Linked DNA regions of Marinoscillum sp. 108. The main gene of each other region encodes a partner of the protein of the gene in region 2 in a complex. Links are inferred from orthologs where the notes say so. Each region holds a gene or a part of one and is shown on either strand. Other genes may lie near its edges. The genes, in order: pfkA and rny.

What was found.
Region 1: rny (region 2) and pfkA share a complex: the UniProt entries of both Bacillus subtilis proteins name them as parts of the possible RNA degradosome complex. The link is inferred for Marinoscillum sp. 108 from one-to-one orthologs.

Annotation. Positions count from the first base shown.
Region 1 is NZ_LR734808.1:200,361-207,545, reverse strand. The notes cover bases 226-3,078. They hold pfkA (6-phosphofructokinase), read left to right. Parts: upstream 226-1,092; coding sequence 1,093-2,064; downstream 2,065-3,078. Other genes in these bases: GV030_RS00750 (PAS domain S-box protein), read left to right, coding at 2,994-3,078; miaA (tRNA (adenosine(37)-N6)-dimethylallyltransferase MiaA), read right to left, coding at 2,053-2,970; GV030_RS00765 (glycosyl transferase family 1), read right to left, coding at 226-871. Also shown: more of GV030_RS00765, read right to left, coding at 1-225; more of GV030_RS00750, read left to right, coding at 3,079-6,275; GV030_RS00745 (response regulator), read left to right, coding at 6,287-6,664; GV030_RS00740 (hypothetical protein), read left to right, coding at 6,654-6,929; GV030_RS00735 (MBL fold metallo-hydrolase), read left to right, coding at 6,926-7,185. UniProt on the Bacillus subtilis protein: Catalyzes the phosphorylation of D-fructose 6-phosphate to fructose 1,6-bisphosphate by ATP, the first committing step of glycolysis.
Region 2 is NZ_LR734808.1:3,647,954-3,655,194, reverse strand. What follows is about bases 2,053-4,961. They hold rny (ribonuclease Y), read left to right. Parts: upstream 2,053-2,681; coding sequence 2,682-4,241; downstream 4,242-4,961. Other genes in these bases: GV030_RS14830 (DUF3857 domain-containing protein), read left to right, coding at 4,329-4,961; GV030_RS14840 (cell division protein ZapA), read left to right, coding at 2,315-2,599; GV030_RS14845 (hypothetical protein), read left to right, coding at 2,053-2,307. Outside these bases: pheT (phenylalanine--tRNA ligase subunit beta), read left to right, coding at 1-2,007; more of GV030_RS14845, read left to right, coding at 2,008-2,052; more of GV030_RS14830, read left to right, coding at 4,962-6,323; GV030_RS14825 (transglutaminase domain-containing protein), read left to right, coding at 6,483-7,241. UniProt on the Bacillus subtilis protein: Endoribonuclease that initiates mRNA decay. Initiates the decay of all SAM-dependent riboswitches, such as yitJ riboswitch. Involved in processing of the gapA operon mRNA, it cleaves between cggR and gapA.

The DNA.
Region 1 (7,185 bases), 3.4 Mb from region 2 along the record:
CAAAAAGACTTCCATGGGGTAAATACCCCATGAATTTTATGTTTTCGGCAAATTTATAGCCTTGCAACTCATCGCTCACGCTCTCGCTGATAATCCCACCAATCCTAATTTCAAGGGAATTCAAAAAGGTAGAATCCTCTTCGCACAACTCTTCTAATGCCTGCCAGAAAACCTTCGGGTTCCTCACCTCATTCAGCATACCAAAGTAACCAATAACAAATTTACCCGCCAAAGAAGTCGGTTTCCCGAGGTAATCATAGGTTTCATTTATTCCATTGGTGATCACCTCGGCAGTTATATTATGTTTTTTAAACATCAGGTTTGCAGTACCTGAGGAAGTCACAAGGATCTTATTGGCCCGCCTCAAGACCTTGTTTTCCAACCATCTATGGAAGAACTTTGCTAATCTTCCAACTTTCAGTTTGTCCAGTAGATCCCAATCAGACCAGGGATCTCTAAAATCTGCCAGCCATTGGACTTGAGGTAAGCCAGTCTTTATACCGAGTCCAATAAGATGCATGGAATGGGGCGGGCCTGTAGTAATAATTGTTTCTATCTCTTTTTCCAGAATCACCTTTTTTAAAAACCTTACCGAAGGTCGTACCCAAAAAAGCCGGGGATCCGGTATAAATAGATTGCCGCGTATCCAAATGATTAACTGCTCCTTCCACGATTTGTCAGATTTCTCCAGAGCAGAACCCTGTTTTATGGCATTTCGATTTCTATTTCCTGTGAGTTGATGTAAAAGAGTGAAGGGCTCCCAAATCTTTCTTCTTATTACAGAAATATTCTTGCAGTCTTCTAAGAGACTCTCATCACGAATATCAAATTGTGCATTTTCCGGGGTATAAACAATTGGCTCCCAACCCATTTCCTTTAGGTTCCTGGCAAAATGCAGCCAGCGCTGTACTCCCACTCCCCCGCTTGGTGGCCAATAATATGTAACGATCAAAATACGTCTATTCCTCATCTAGTGGCATTTTGCATTAATAGAGACTAATTCCATTTTATACCTTTCTTATTTTCATTAATATTGGGCCCCGAAAGCAAATAAACAATATAGCCCCCTAATTTTTTAAATTGATTTAGAATATGAAAAGTATTGGTGTTTTTACATCAGGAGGTGACGCGCCAGGCATGAATGCCTGTATCCGATCTGTGGTGAGAACAGGGCTATATCTTGGTCTGGATGTCTATGGTATCAAATATGGATACAATGGCATGATAGACGGTGACATTTACAAAATGAAGTCATACTCGGTGAGCAATATTGTTCAGCGAGGGGGTACCATCCTGAAGTCTGCCAGGTCTAAAGACTTTATGACCAAGGAAGGTCGTGCAAAGGCTTATGAGCAACTGAAAAAAAGAGGAATAGAGGGCCTGGTGGCTATTGGTGGTGACGGTACATTCACCGGAGCCAACATCTTCTACGAAGAATATGGGATTCCCATCGTGGGAGCACCAGGCACCATAGACAATGATCTTTATGGCTCCGATTACACGATCGGATTTGATACAGCGGTGAATACTGCTCTAGATGCCATTGATAAAATACGTGATACAGCAAACTCACACGATCGGGTGTTCTTTATAGAAGTAATGGGCCGACACAGTGGGTATATCGCCATCCAAAGTGGAATAGGCGGTGGAGCTGAACTGGTGATGGTGCCAGAAACCTCCACTACAATCGGGGACGTAATTCAAACATTGAAGGAAGGGCGCGACAATCAAAAAACTTCTTCCATCGTAGTGGTGGCCGAAGGCGGCGAGCAAGGTGATGCACTGGAAGTGGCCGCCAAAGTAGCCAAAGAGCTGCCTGACCTGGACATCAGAGTTTCCACTCTCGGTCACATCCAAAGAGGTGGATCTCCCACATCTTATGATCGTATCCTTTCATCCAGACTGGGTATGGCTGCTGTGGAAGGACTGGTAAATGGCGAAAAGAATGTGATGGTAGGTGTGGTCAATGACAAAATTGCCTATACGAGCTTCAAGCTTGCCATCTCCAAAGCCAAACCCATCAACCCGGAGTTGATGCGACTGGTAGACATTTTAAGCATTTAAAGAATCTGCTATCAGCCGAATGATTCGTTCCGATTCGTTCGGCTGATACCATTTTATTTCCTCATCCTTTCTGAACCAGGTAAGCTGACGCTTCGCGTACCTTCTGCTGTTTCGTTTCAGCAACCGCACAGCCTCCTCCCGATCATATTTTCCGTCCAGGTAATTGAATATTTCCGTATAGCCCACTGTCTGTAGTGCATTATGATCCTTGTAAGGAAACAAGGCCTTAGCTTCCTCAAAAAGACCCGCATCTATCATCAGATCCATGCGCTTATTGATTCGGTCAAAAAGAATTTCACGATCCATGTTCAAGCCAAATTTCAGGTTCACAAAATTCCTATTGCTCACCGCCTTGCCCTTTCTGAAAGAGGTGAAGGTTTCACCCGAAGAACGGATGACCTCCAATGCCCGGATCACGCGCTGATGATTCTGTTGGTCTACCAGACCGAAATACTCAGGATCTTTCTCTTTCAATTCCTTCAGCATCGGCTCCAGTCCCTCCTCCTCAAACCACCTGTTCAGGCTCGCTCTCAGGTCCAGATCCACTGCGGGCATCTCATCAAATCCGTCCCAAATGGCTTTGAAAAACAACCCGGAACCGCCCACCAACACTACCACATCGTGGCGTTGAAACAACTCATCCAATAATACAAGTGCCTCTTTCTCATACATCCCCACACTGTAGTGGCTTTTGATAGAATGTGAATTGATAAAGTGATGTTTTACCTGGGCCAGTTCCTCCTTATCCGGTTTGGCCGTACCAATATTCATTTCTCGATAAAACTGTCTGGAATCTGCTGACACAATTTGTGTATTGAAATATTTGGCAATCTCAATGGCCAAAGCAGTCTTACCTACCGCCGTTGGCCCCACTACCGATACCAGTATGTTTTTTTTCAAATTCATTTCGATCCCGAAAGTAGCATTAATTGGCTAATTTTATAGAAATGGATCTGGCCGAACAAGACATCAAATCACTCAAGGAAGAAGTAAAATCGCTTCAAGAAAGGCTTGAAAAAGCCCATGAGGACTATTATGGCCTGGTTGAAAAAACCAATTTCCACCTTAAGGAACTCTTTGATTCATCCAATGATCTCATACAGATATTCAAACCCAATGGCGAATTTAGGTTTGTCAACGAAGCCTGGAGAAACAAGCTTGGATACAGAGAGGATGAAATATTTGACCTGAAATTTGTGGAAGTGGTGCACCCCGACCACCGCAAGCAAACCCTCCATAATCTCCTCAAAATCACAGCCGGTAGTCGCCTAGAACGATTCGAAACCGTACTGAAGACCAAGTATGGAAAGAATATCTACGTCATTGGTAAGCTCACCTGTGTTTTTGAAAATGACGAACCTGCCGAGTTCCGATGTGTCTTTTTTGATATTACAGAACGCTTCCGTGCAGAGCGAGCTCAGAGTCTTTACTACAAAATTGCCAACATCACCATCTCCCAAAACAGCCCGGAGGACTTCTATGGCAAAATATTTCAAGAGCTCAATGACATACTGAAAGTAAGAAACTTTAGTGTGGCGCTGAAGCAGGGTAAAACCTACCAGTATGCCTACTGGGTAAATGGAGATGAAGAAAAAACGGGAGTCAAATTCAAAAAAGATGTAGAGAAGCTACTGGCCGACTATACCTTCGAACGAGGCAAGCCCATGATCATCTACAGTGATGGGATAGAAAAAATCGCCAAACAGAAAAAAGTCAAACTCCAGGATAAGCTTCCAAATATATGGCTGGGTGTGCTGATACAGCTGGATAGCAGGCCCATAGGTGTGCTCTCGGTTTTTTCCTACCAGGACCAATCCGCCTACAACCACAAAGACCTGGAGCTATTGGATTTTATCTCGGGTCAGATCACCCTCTCCATGGAGCGCAAGCTCAACACGGAAAAGATTCAGAATCAGGGTGCGCGAATCAACGCCATTTTTGAAAGTAGTACCCACCAGATCTGGTCATTGGATTCTGAGCTCAGGTTCACCTCTTTCAACCAGAACTATGCCGAAGCCTTCGAGGCCTATTATGGCCATGAACCCAAAATAGGTATGAGCCTGAAAGACCAGGACCCACATACCATGTCTCATAAAGCCTCCGATTTTTGGCAAAAAAAATACGAGCACGTTTTCAAGGGAAACACCCTCAATTTTCAAACGAGCCAAAAAACCCTGGATGGACAAAAAGTGTGGCGTGACGTCTTCCTCAACCCCATTTTCCTGCCAGATGGGAGCATTCATGAGATTTCGGCCATAGCCAACGACATCACCGAGAAAAAGCTATCAGAAACAGCCCTGATGGAGAGCGAAGAAAAGTTCAGAAACATTTTCGAATCCTTTCAGGATATCTATTTCCGCTGCAATATGGACGGGATCATATCCCTGGTGAGTCCGTCAGTGAAGCGAGTCCTTGGTTTCTACCAGGAAGAGGTGGTCGGTAAAAAAATTACCGACTATTTCATTTCCAAATCCAAACTTTCGGACCTCTTCAAGGAGCTGTATAAAGACAAGCAAGTTCAGAACTACGAAGGTGTAGTAGTGACCAAAGAAGGCAATGAAATTCAGTTTTTGAGCAACGTAAGATTAATCAAGCGTAGAAAAAACAAATATGAAATAGAAGGTGTAGCACGTGACTTCACCCGACTGAAAGAGACCAACAGACAGCTGCGAGAAGCCAAAGAACTGGCCGAGCGCTCCCTGCAAATCAAAGAACGATTTCTAGCCAATATGAGTCACGAAATCAGAACCCCTATGAACGGTATCATAGGCATGATAGACCTCATCGGGTCCACCCAGCTAGATAAGGAGCAGTCAGAATACATCCGTACCATCAAAAAATCTTCAGACAGCCTGCTTCACATCCTCAATGACATCCTGGACCTCTCCAAGATAGAAGCGGGAAAAATGAAGCTCAGACTTCAGCCCGTACGTCTGATAGACACTTTCGAGAAAGTCTATGAACTATACTCCCAGCAGGCACACCTGAGCAATAACACACTGTATTATCACCTGGACGATCAGCTGCCGGAGTACATTATGGCCGACGAGACGCGCCTCACTCAGGTGCTTTCCAATCTGACCTCCAATGCCATCAAGTTTTCTCCCAAAAAGGGAAATATCAACCTGAGTATACGTGTGCTAAACCGTCAGGACAACTGCTACCGATTCAAGGTTTTCATTAAAGACTCAGGGATCGGGATTTACCAGAATGATATCGAAAAACTGTTTCAGAATTTTAGCCAGATAGATAGCTCCAGCAGCAAAAATTACTCAGGCACAGGCCTTGGGCTGGCCATCTCCAAGGAGCTGGTCAAATCAATGGGTGGAGAAATCGGCGTGGCCTCCACCCCTGGCTTGGGAAGTACCTTTTGGTTTACTTTTGAGGCCTACTCGATCAGCGCTGATGAGATCTCCGAAAAGACTGAAGAGAGTGTCTTTGTCAAACAGTTCACTGATTCGAGCCCCAGGATTCTTTTGGTGGACGACAATCAGATCAACAGAAATGTGGCCAAAAGTATCCTGCTCAAGTCGGGATGCGAGGTAGTGGAAGTTAGCAGCGGTCAGGAAGCGATCAAGGAAGTAAAAAAGAAGAAATTTGACCTGATTTTTATGGACATACAGATGCCTGACATGGATGGAGTGCAGGCTACTGCCAAAATCAAAAAGCTTAAACTGGATCACAGACCGCCTATAGTAGCCATGACCGCCTATTCCATGGAAGAGGATCGGGTGAAGTTTCTCAAGAAAGGATTGGACGATTACATCGCCAAGCCAATAAAAGCCAATAGTTTAATTGAAAAAGTCAAAACTTGGTTGCATTTTGAGCCAAAATCAGTAAGTTCTGAAGTTTTTAATGAAAGCGCTGAAGAGCTCGTCATCAACCAAAACACACTCAACCACCTTTATAAGTACGGAGGCCGCGAACTGATCGAAAGTGTACTGAGTGATTTTGACGAGGAAGCTACAGCGCAAGTGGCTAGTGTTACAGATTTTGCCGGCAAGAAAGAGTACGAATCTATGCGCAGGGAACTACATACCTTAAAAGGTAATGCTGGCACCTTGGGCATTGAACGTCTGGCAGCCGTGGCCAAAGAGATGGAGAAAAAACTTAAAAGTAAGGACTATAAATACATGAATAAGCAGCTCGGTGAATTGAAAAAATGTCTTACTGAATTTAAAGAGAGTTACGCTAATTTTTTAACCACCTGAACCCTACCCTAATGATTAAGAAAATATTAGTTGCAGAGGATAGTTCTGTGATACAGAATCTCACCAAGAAGATTCTTTCCCTGCAGAATTATGAAATCAGTGCTGTAAAGGATGGCCGAAAGGTAATTGACAAACTGGAGTCCGAAACCTTCGATCTTATCCTTATGGACATACACATGCCTGTAATGGACGGTATGGAGTGTGCACGGGAAATCCGTAAAATGAAAAACAAAAATGCTGACGTGCCCATCATAGCCATCACAGGCAATGCCAATAACTATAGCCTGGATGACTTTAAAGAAGCGGGAATCAATGGTTATCTTCCAAAACCATTAAATTACGACACCCTGGTGGAAACAGTAAAAGGCTACATGGTAGATGGAAATTAAATACACAAAACATTTTTTAAACAGGCTGGAGGATATCTTCTCCGAAACAGATTACATGCTCAGGTATGAGAAGGGAAATTTTCAGTCGGGTTATTGTATCCTGAAGGACACTCGGATTGCCATCGTGAATAAATACTACTCACTGGATGGGAAAATTAATAGCCTTCTCGAAATTCTCAAACAAATAGACATCAACTCGAAAGACCTGAGCGAGAAAAACCGAAAACTCTTTCAGGAAATCAATCAAACACAACTTTCATTTTGATCATTACTTTTTTAGGTACCGGCACCTCCCAGGGTGTGCCCGTCATAGCCTGTGATTGCGAAGTTTGCACCTCCATTGATTTTCGTGACAAACGTACACGAGCGTCCATTCATATAGAAGTAGACGGACTCAGTCTGGTAGTAGATACTGGCCCTGACTTCAGAACTCAAATACTCAGGGAACGCGTCAAAAGGTTGGATGCTGTCTTGTATACCCATGCGCACAAGGATCACACAGCTGGCATGGATGACATTCG
Region 2 (7,241 bases):
TTGGGTACAAGCCATGCGGGTCTGTTGATCCTGGATACCGAAAAACCCAACGGCACCCCGCTCATTGAGATTTTCGAATCTGGCTCTGACTATGTATTTGAAATTGGCCTGACCCCCAATCGTGGGGATGCTACCTCTCATCTGGGGGCCGCCCGGGACCTGAAAGCATTTTTCAAAAGACCCATTGAACCACGCCAATCCAAAAGTCTAAAAACGGAAATCGACCGACCCATTGAGGTAACGGTAGAAAAGAATGAGGCTTGCCCGAGGTATTCAGGCCTCACCATTCGCGGACTGAAAATAGGGCCTTCTCCTGATTGGTTGCAGTGGCGGTTAAAGGCTGTTGGGCTGTCCCCTATCAACAACGTAGTTGATATCACCAACTATGTAATGATGAGTCTCGGTCAGCCGATGCATGCTTTTGATGCTGACGCAATTACCGGAAACAAAATCACCGTAAAAACTTTACCAGCGGGCACAAAATTTACCACCCTTGATGAAGTGGAGCGGAAGCTGAGTGACAAAGACCTGATGATCTGCAATGATCAATCGGGTATGTGCATCGCCGGAGTATTTGGTGGAACACAGTCCGGTGTGAAAGACAGCACCACCAGCATTTTCCTGGAAAGTGCCCACTTCTCAGCAGATTGGGTACGTGGTACGGCCATGCGACACGGTCTTTCTACCGATGCTTCCTTCCGGTTCGAAAGAGGCTCTGATCCCGAGATGACCCTCCCAGCCCTTCAAATGGCTGCAGAGATGATTTTGGAGCTCGCAGGTGGCCACGTGGCATCCGAAGTGGTGGATATCTATCCACAACCTATTTTGCCGGTTAGGATTCCTACCACCTATCAAAATTTTCATCGACTAATAGGCATTACACTGCCCAACGACCAGATCATCGAAATCCTTAATCTGCTGGACATCCAGACAGAAACTATTGATGACGCCTCCTTCACCGCCATTGTGCCTCCTTACAGAAGTGAAGTGACGCGCGAAGCAGACCTGGTAGAAGAAGTTCTGAGAATTTATGGGTTTAACAATATCCCGCTGGAAGAAACCCTCTCTGCAGGATACCTCTCTTCATTCAGCGAAAAAGAGCCTTACAAGCTTCAGGAAGATCTTTCTACCTACCTGGCCGGAAAGGGCTTTTCAGAAATACAAACCAATTCTCTCACTAACCCCAAATACTATAAGGATTTGGGCCTTGGAGGTGAGCCGGTGGAGATCCTGAATAAATCGAGTGAAGACCTGGGGTATATGAAAACCTCACTGCTCTACACCGCCCTGGAGTCAGTCAGACACAACATCAACCGAAAAACCAAAAACCTGAATCTTTTCGAGTTTGGTAAAATTTACGCCCAGAAGAACGAAAAATATAAGGAAGACCAACTGCTGGCATTCTATATGAGTGGCGACTCTCACGAGGAAAGCTGGCTGGAAGGCGCCCGAAAAATAGGATTTCACGACCTCTCAAGAGTCGTTTTCTCATCGCTTCAGCACCTAAAGGTCGTTGGCTATACCACAGAACCAACGGAGGACCCGGCTTTGGAATACGGACTGGCTGTGAAACTCAATAATAAGGTGATTGGGAAATTGGGGATGCTAAAAACTAAAATCTCTCGTTACTTCGACATCAAACAGGAAGTGTTCTACGCTGAGTTTTTATGGAAAGACCTGGTAAGAGCCGCTAAGGTGGAAACGTCGTTTGAAGAAATCTCAAAATATCCTGAGGTCCGCAGAGATCTTTCGTTGGTACTGGATAAAAAGGTATCTTACAATGAGATTAAAGATTTAGCTTTCAAGTCTGAAAAAAAATTACTAAATCGAATTAATGTCTTTAGCGTGTATGAAGGAGACAAACTGGAAGCAGGCAAAAAATCATACGCACTGAGTTTCTTTATTCAGGACAAAACTAAAACACTCACAGATAAGGGTATTGATAAGGTCATGAATGGCCTGATCAGCACATTTGAAAATGAAGTAGGAGCAATTATCAGAAAGTAAATGGGCAACGAAACACTGAGAACTGAAATCAACAATCTGGAACGAAGGGTTAAACTTTTACTTAGTGAACACGCACAGCTTAAAGTAGAGCTCCAAAAAGTAAGCAATGAGAACCAACAGTTGAAAGCTCAGGCTTCACAGCAGGAGGCCAATCTTGCAAACTTTCAAAATCAAATGAAAATTAGTAAAATTGTAGAAAGCATGGTAGTCGGCGATAGCGATGCGAACGAGGTGAAGGATGTGCTTGACGACTATATTAAGGAGATAGATAAATGCATTGCTCATTTGGGTGAAGCTTAAATACCTGATGGCAGAATTATCAATAAAGCTAAAAATAGGAAACCGGGAGTACCCCATGAGGGTAAAGGCCGAGGATGAGGAACGTATCAGACGTGCTGGTAAGATGTTAAATGAAAAAATAAAATCTTATCGGAACCAGTTTGGTATAGAAGACAACCAAGACCTGCTTGCCATGGTGGCATTTGATTGCCTGGTAGACAAAATGAAAAACGAAGAGACTATAGAGTCCACAGACGAAGTAGCACTTGATCAACTGAGAAACATTAGCCAATTGATAGCGAACGCTATTTAAACCCCTCCGTAATACAGTCCACACCCCATTCCCGGCCCTCCCCGACAGGCCATGTATGTGAAATACCTACTTAAATTGATCGATGGATATATTATACATTTTGATTGCTCTGGGGGGGATACTCCTGGGGTTTGTCATAGACCGGGTCATACTCAAACGGTCTATCACCAAGAAGCTAAAAAGTGCTGAAGACCAGAAGAAACTGATCCTGAAAGAAGCTGAGGTAAACGCCGAAAGCATCAAAAAGGACAAAGTACTGGAGGCTAAGGAGAAATTTCTCAAACTCAAAACAGAATTTGAAGAAGAGGCCAACCGCAAAAAGAACCTCCTCATCACCAACGAAAACAAACTCAAGCAGCGTGAGTCTACCATCTCCAAGCAAATAGAGCAAAACAAACGGGTGGAAGCTGAATTGGAATCTGCCAAAGAAAACCTGCAGGCTCAGCTGGAAATTGTTCGAAAGCGAAAAGAAGAATACGAGAAGTTAAAAAATCAGCAGGTTTCTATTCTGGAAAAGGTGTCCAACCTCACCGCTGAGGAAGCCAAAGCTCAGCTGATACAGACGCTCAAAGATGAGGCTCGTACAGACGCGTCGGCACACATCAAAGAGATCATGGAGGAAGCCAATATGTCGGCTACCAAAGAAGCCAAGAAGATAGTACTTCAAACTATCCAACGAACTGCTACCGAGCATGCCATTGAAAACTGTGTGTCTGTCTTCAACATAGAGAGTGACGACATCAAAGGTAAAATTATTGGTAGAGAAGGTAGAAACATCCGGGCACTGGAGGCCGCCACCGGTGTGGAAATCATTGTAGACGATACCCCTGAAGCCATCATCATCTCTGGCTTCGACCCTGTAAGGAGAGAGATCGCCAGGCTCTCACTTCACAGACTCGTACAAGACGGCAGAATACACCCCGCCCGTATAGAGGAGATTGTGAGTAAGACCACCAAGAACATTGACGAGGAGATTGTAGAGATCGGTGAGCGTACCGTCATTGACCTGGGCATTCACGGATTGCACCCGGAGTTGATCAAATTAGTGGGTAGGATGAGGTTCCGCTCGTCCTATGGACAAAACCTGCTGCAGCACTCCAGAGAAGTAGCCAACCTGTGTGCTACCCTGGCCTCTGAACTTGGAATTAACCCTAAACAAGCCAAGCGTGCCGGCCTCCTGCATGATATTGGCAAGGTATGGCCAGATGAGCCAGAAAAGCCACACGCCATCATAGGCATGGAGCTCGCACAGAAATACAAAGAATCTCCAGACATCTGCAATGCCATAGGTGCTCACCATGATGAAATAGAGATGACCACTATGATCTCGCCCATCGTACAGGCCTGTGACGCCATCTCTGGCAGTAGACCTGGTGCTCGTCGTGAAATCATGGAGCAGTACCTCAAACGTCTCAAAGAACTGGAGGAAGTAGCGCTCAGCTTTGAAGGTGTCAATAAATGCTACGCCATCCAGGCGGGCCGTGAGCTCCGAGTACTTGTAGATGCTGAAAACGTTACCGATCAGCGTGCGGGAGAGCTGTCCTTCAATATTTCTCAGAAAATTGAAAAAGACATGCAGTATCCCGGCCAGATCAAAGTGACCGTGATCCGTGAGACCCGGGCCGTGGCGTTCGCCAAGTAGGAAACCGCTTTTTAAAATAATTAAAGAAAGTCCCGGATTAGTTCGGGACTTTTTTTTATTATTACTTTCTCCGTTCAGCTCCTAATCATGCCAAGAAATATCCTTCCCTTCCTTCTTCTGATTTCCTTACCATCATTGGCTCAAAAACCTCCTTTGAAATTCGGTAAATTAGATATGCAAGAACTCACGCTTAAGGAATGTTCATTCTACCCGGAAGCTAAAGCAATGGTCATAGCGGAGTATGGTGATCTGCGATTCAATTATCTAAACGATAATTGGACCACCAAATTTACAATAACACGCCGCATCAAAATTTTCACAACGGAAGGTAAGAACCAAGCAAACGTATCTATTCGGTTATATGACCCTGTGGACGGAGGCATTCACGAAAGGTTATCCTCGGTCAAAGCCATTACCCACAACTTGGTTGACGGAAGAATAGAAAAGACTCCATTGAATCAAAGTGAGGTTTTTAGAACGAGACTAAGTGACCACAGAACCGAAATTAGTTTCACCTTACCGAATGTTCAGGTGGGTTCGGTAATAGATTATGAAATTATACTCATATCTAACTATCTCTCCGTTCTTTTTCCATGGAAATTTCAGAAATCTATCCCAACCAAGGTGTCAGAAATCAGATATGTGATCCCTGAATATTTCAACTATATAACCAGCCAACTAGGCACCTCAATTGAGCTCACCAAAGAAACAAACTCAGTTCATGAATCCTTTAAATACAAGTGGGAATCAGAGCCTGGGATAGGTGGTAACAAAGCAGTAGCAATAGGAGCTGAAAATTCGGTAAGCAAAGAACAAAGATTTGTAGCTCGCAATATTCTTCCCTTGGAAGATGAGCCCAATATCAATAACAAACCGGACCTTCCTGCTCGACTCGAGTTCCAGTTAGTCTCAAGTCAAATGCCAAATTCCGCTGTGAAATTCTACGCGGACAATTACGAATCTTTCACCAAGGATATTCTGACTTGGGAGTCATTCGGAAAAACCCTTGACCAAGGGGCTTTTGCATCTCCTGCCATAAAGGAATTAAGGGCTGACTCTGTCTCCGATCTTGCTTCAGCAATTTATCACTGGATACAAAACCATTTTTCATTCACAAATGAATATGGTGTTACAAATAACAAGGCTGGGAAAATTGCCTTCAATGAAGGCTCAGGAAATGTTCCGGCCATTAATCTAACTTTAATTGCAGCGCTAAGAGAGGCCGGAATAAACGCTTACCCTATCATATTAAGCACAAGAGGGCATGGCATCCCACATCCAGTCTACCCAAATTATGAAGACTTTAACTATGTAATCGTGGGAGTGAAGACTGAAGCAGGATTGATTCTGGCAGATGCCACCACCAAGCTCTCTTTTGGCACTATCCCGGAGAGATGCTTAAATGGGAAAGGCTGGTTAGTTGACAATGAGTTTGGTCAATGGGTTGACCTCAAAAAAGAGGCTCACTATTCCTCTGAAGTTTCCATTAACATGACACTCGAAGAGACTCAAATAACTTCAGAACTACACATTACACACAAGAACTACGCTGGCGTTACTACCTGGGAGCAAGTTGATTCAATCGGAGCAACCAACTTCATTCAGGAGATCGACCAAAAGCTTTCTGACTGGGATATTGAAAATTTCAATATTAAGTCAGGTACCAAGGAAAGCAAAGAGCATTTCGAGTTCGAAATAACGGCAAGCCGTGCCATTAATGCAAATAAGAGAATCTACATTAGCCCTTTTATTCTTGGCATGCCGCTTGAAAACCCCTTTAGGAGACCTGAAAGGGTAGCACCAATTGACTTCCCATATGGTTTTGAATATAGGGTCATAGCCCAAATAAAAATCCCTGATGGCTATTCTGCCATACTCCCTGAATCAGGGGTTTTCAAACTTCAAAGTAATGATGGAAGCTTCATATACTCCACAAACCAAGTGGGAAACACAATAAACCTTGTTGGGATTTTCAAAATATCTAAAACCGAATTCAACCCAAACGAATACCAAAATCTTAAACAATTTTATCAACTAGTAACCGACAAAAATCAGGAATTGATCGTCTTGAATAGACTTTGAGAAAATTACCAGAACACTGTTTACAGTAGTTAAATTCAACCCCTAGAGTTGGGTTACATATCCTGTCCTTCAGTCGTTTCCAAAATAATTAAGAAAAGTCCCGGATTAGTTCGGGACTTTTTTTATTTTCAATCCTTCCCAAACTAAACTCACCGCCATATGAAATCCCTAACTTTACTTTTCCTAGTACTTTCCCTTCATGCCTTCGGCCAAAAATCCAACATTAAGTTTGGCAAGGTTACCGAAGAAGAATTAACCCTCACCGAATGTGCCTTCTATCCTGAAGCCAATTCAATGGTCCTGGGCGAATTCGGTACCCTCAATTTTATGTACAACAACGATAAAGGCTGGTCCTATAACCTGGTAGTGCATCGTAGGATAAAAGTATTTAACAAACTCGACAAGGATATCGCCAACATAAAACTCAGGGTTTACGATCCTCTGAAAGGTAACAGCAAGGAAGAAATTGGTGCCATTAAGGCCTTCACTTATAACCTTGTCGATGGAAAAATAGAGAAAACCAAACTGACAAATTCTGAAGAATACACCACCAGAATCAATGATTACAGGATGGAAACCAGTTTCGCCATGCCCGACGTACGTGAAGGGTCGGTGTTTGAGTATCAATACACCCTCAGCTCTGACCTTATTTCCACCCTATCTGCCTGGCATTTTCAGGATGACCTGCCAGTGGAAATTTCCGAATTTCGCTACACTATTCCGGAGTTCTTCAAATACACCGTGAGTCAGGTAGGTTCCTTTGTAGTCCTGGATAGAAAGGAGGAAAATGTAAATGAAACCTTCACCTACCGGTGGGAGTCTGTAGGTGCGGGAGGAAACGTCGAACGAGGCACCGGGTCCTTACCTTCTGTGAGCGTCCATACTACGCAAACCGGTCATAACCTATTACCACTCCAG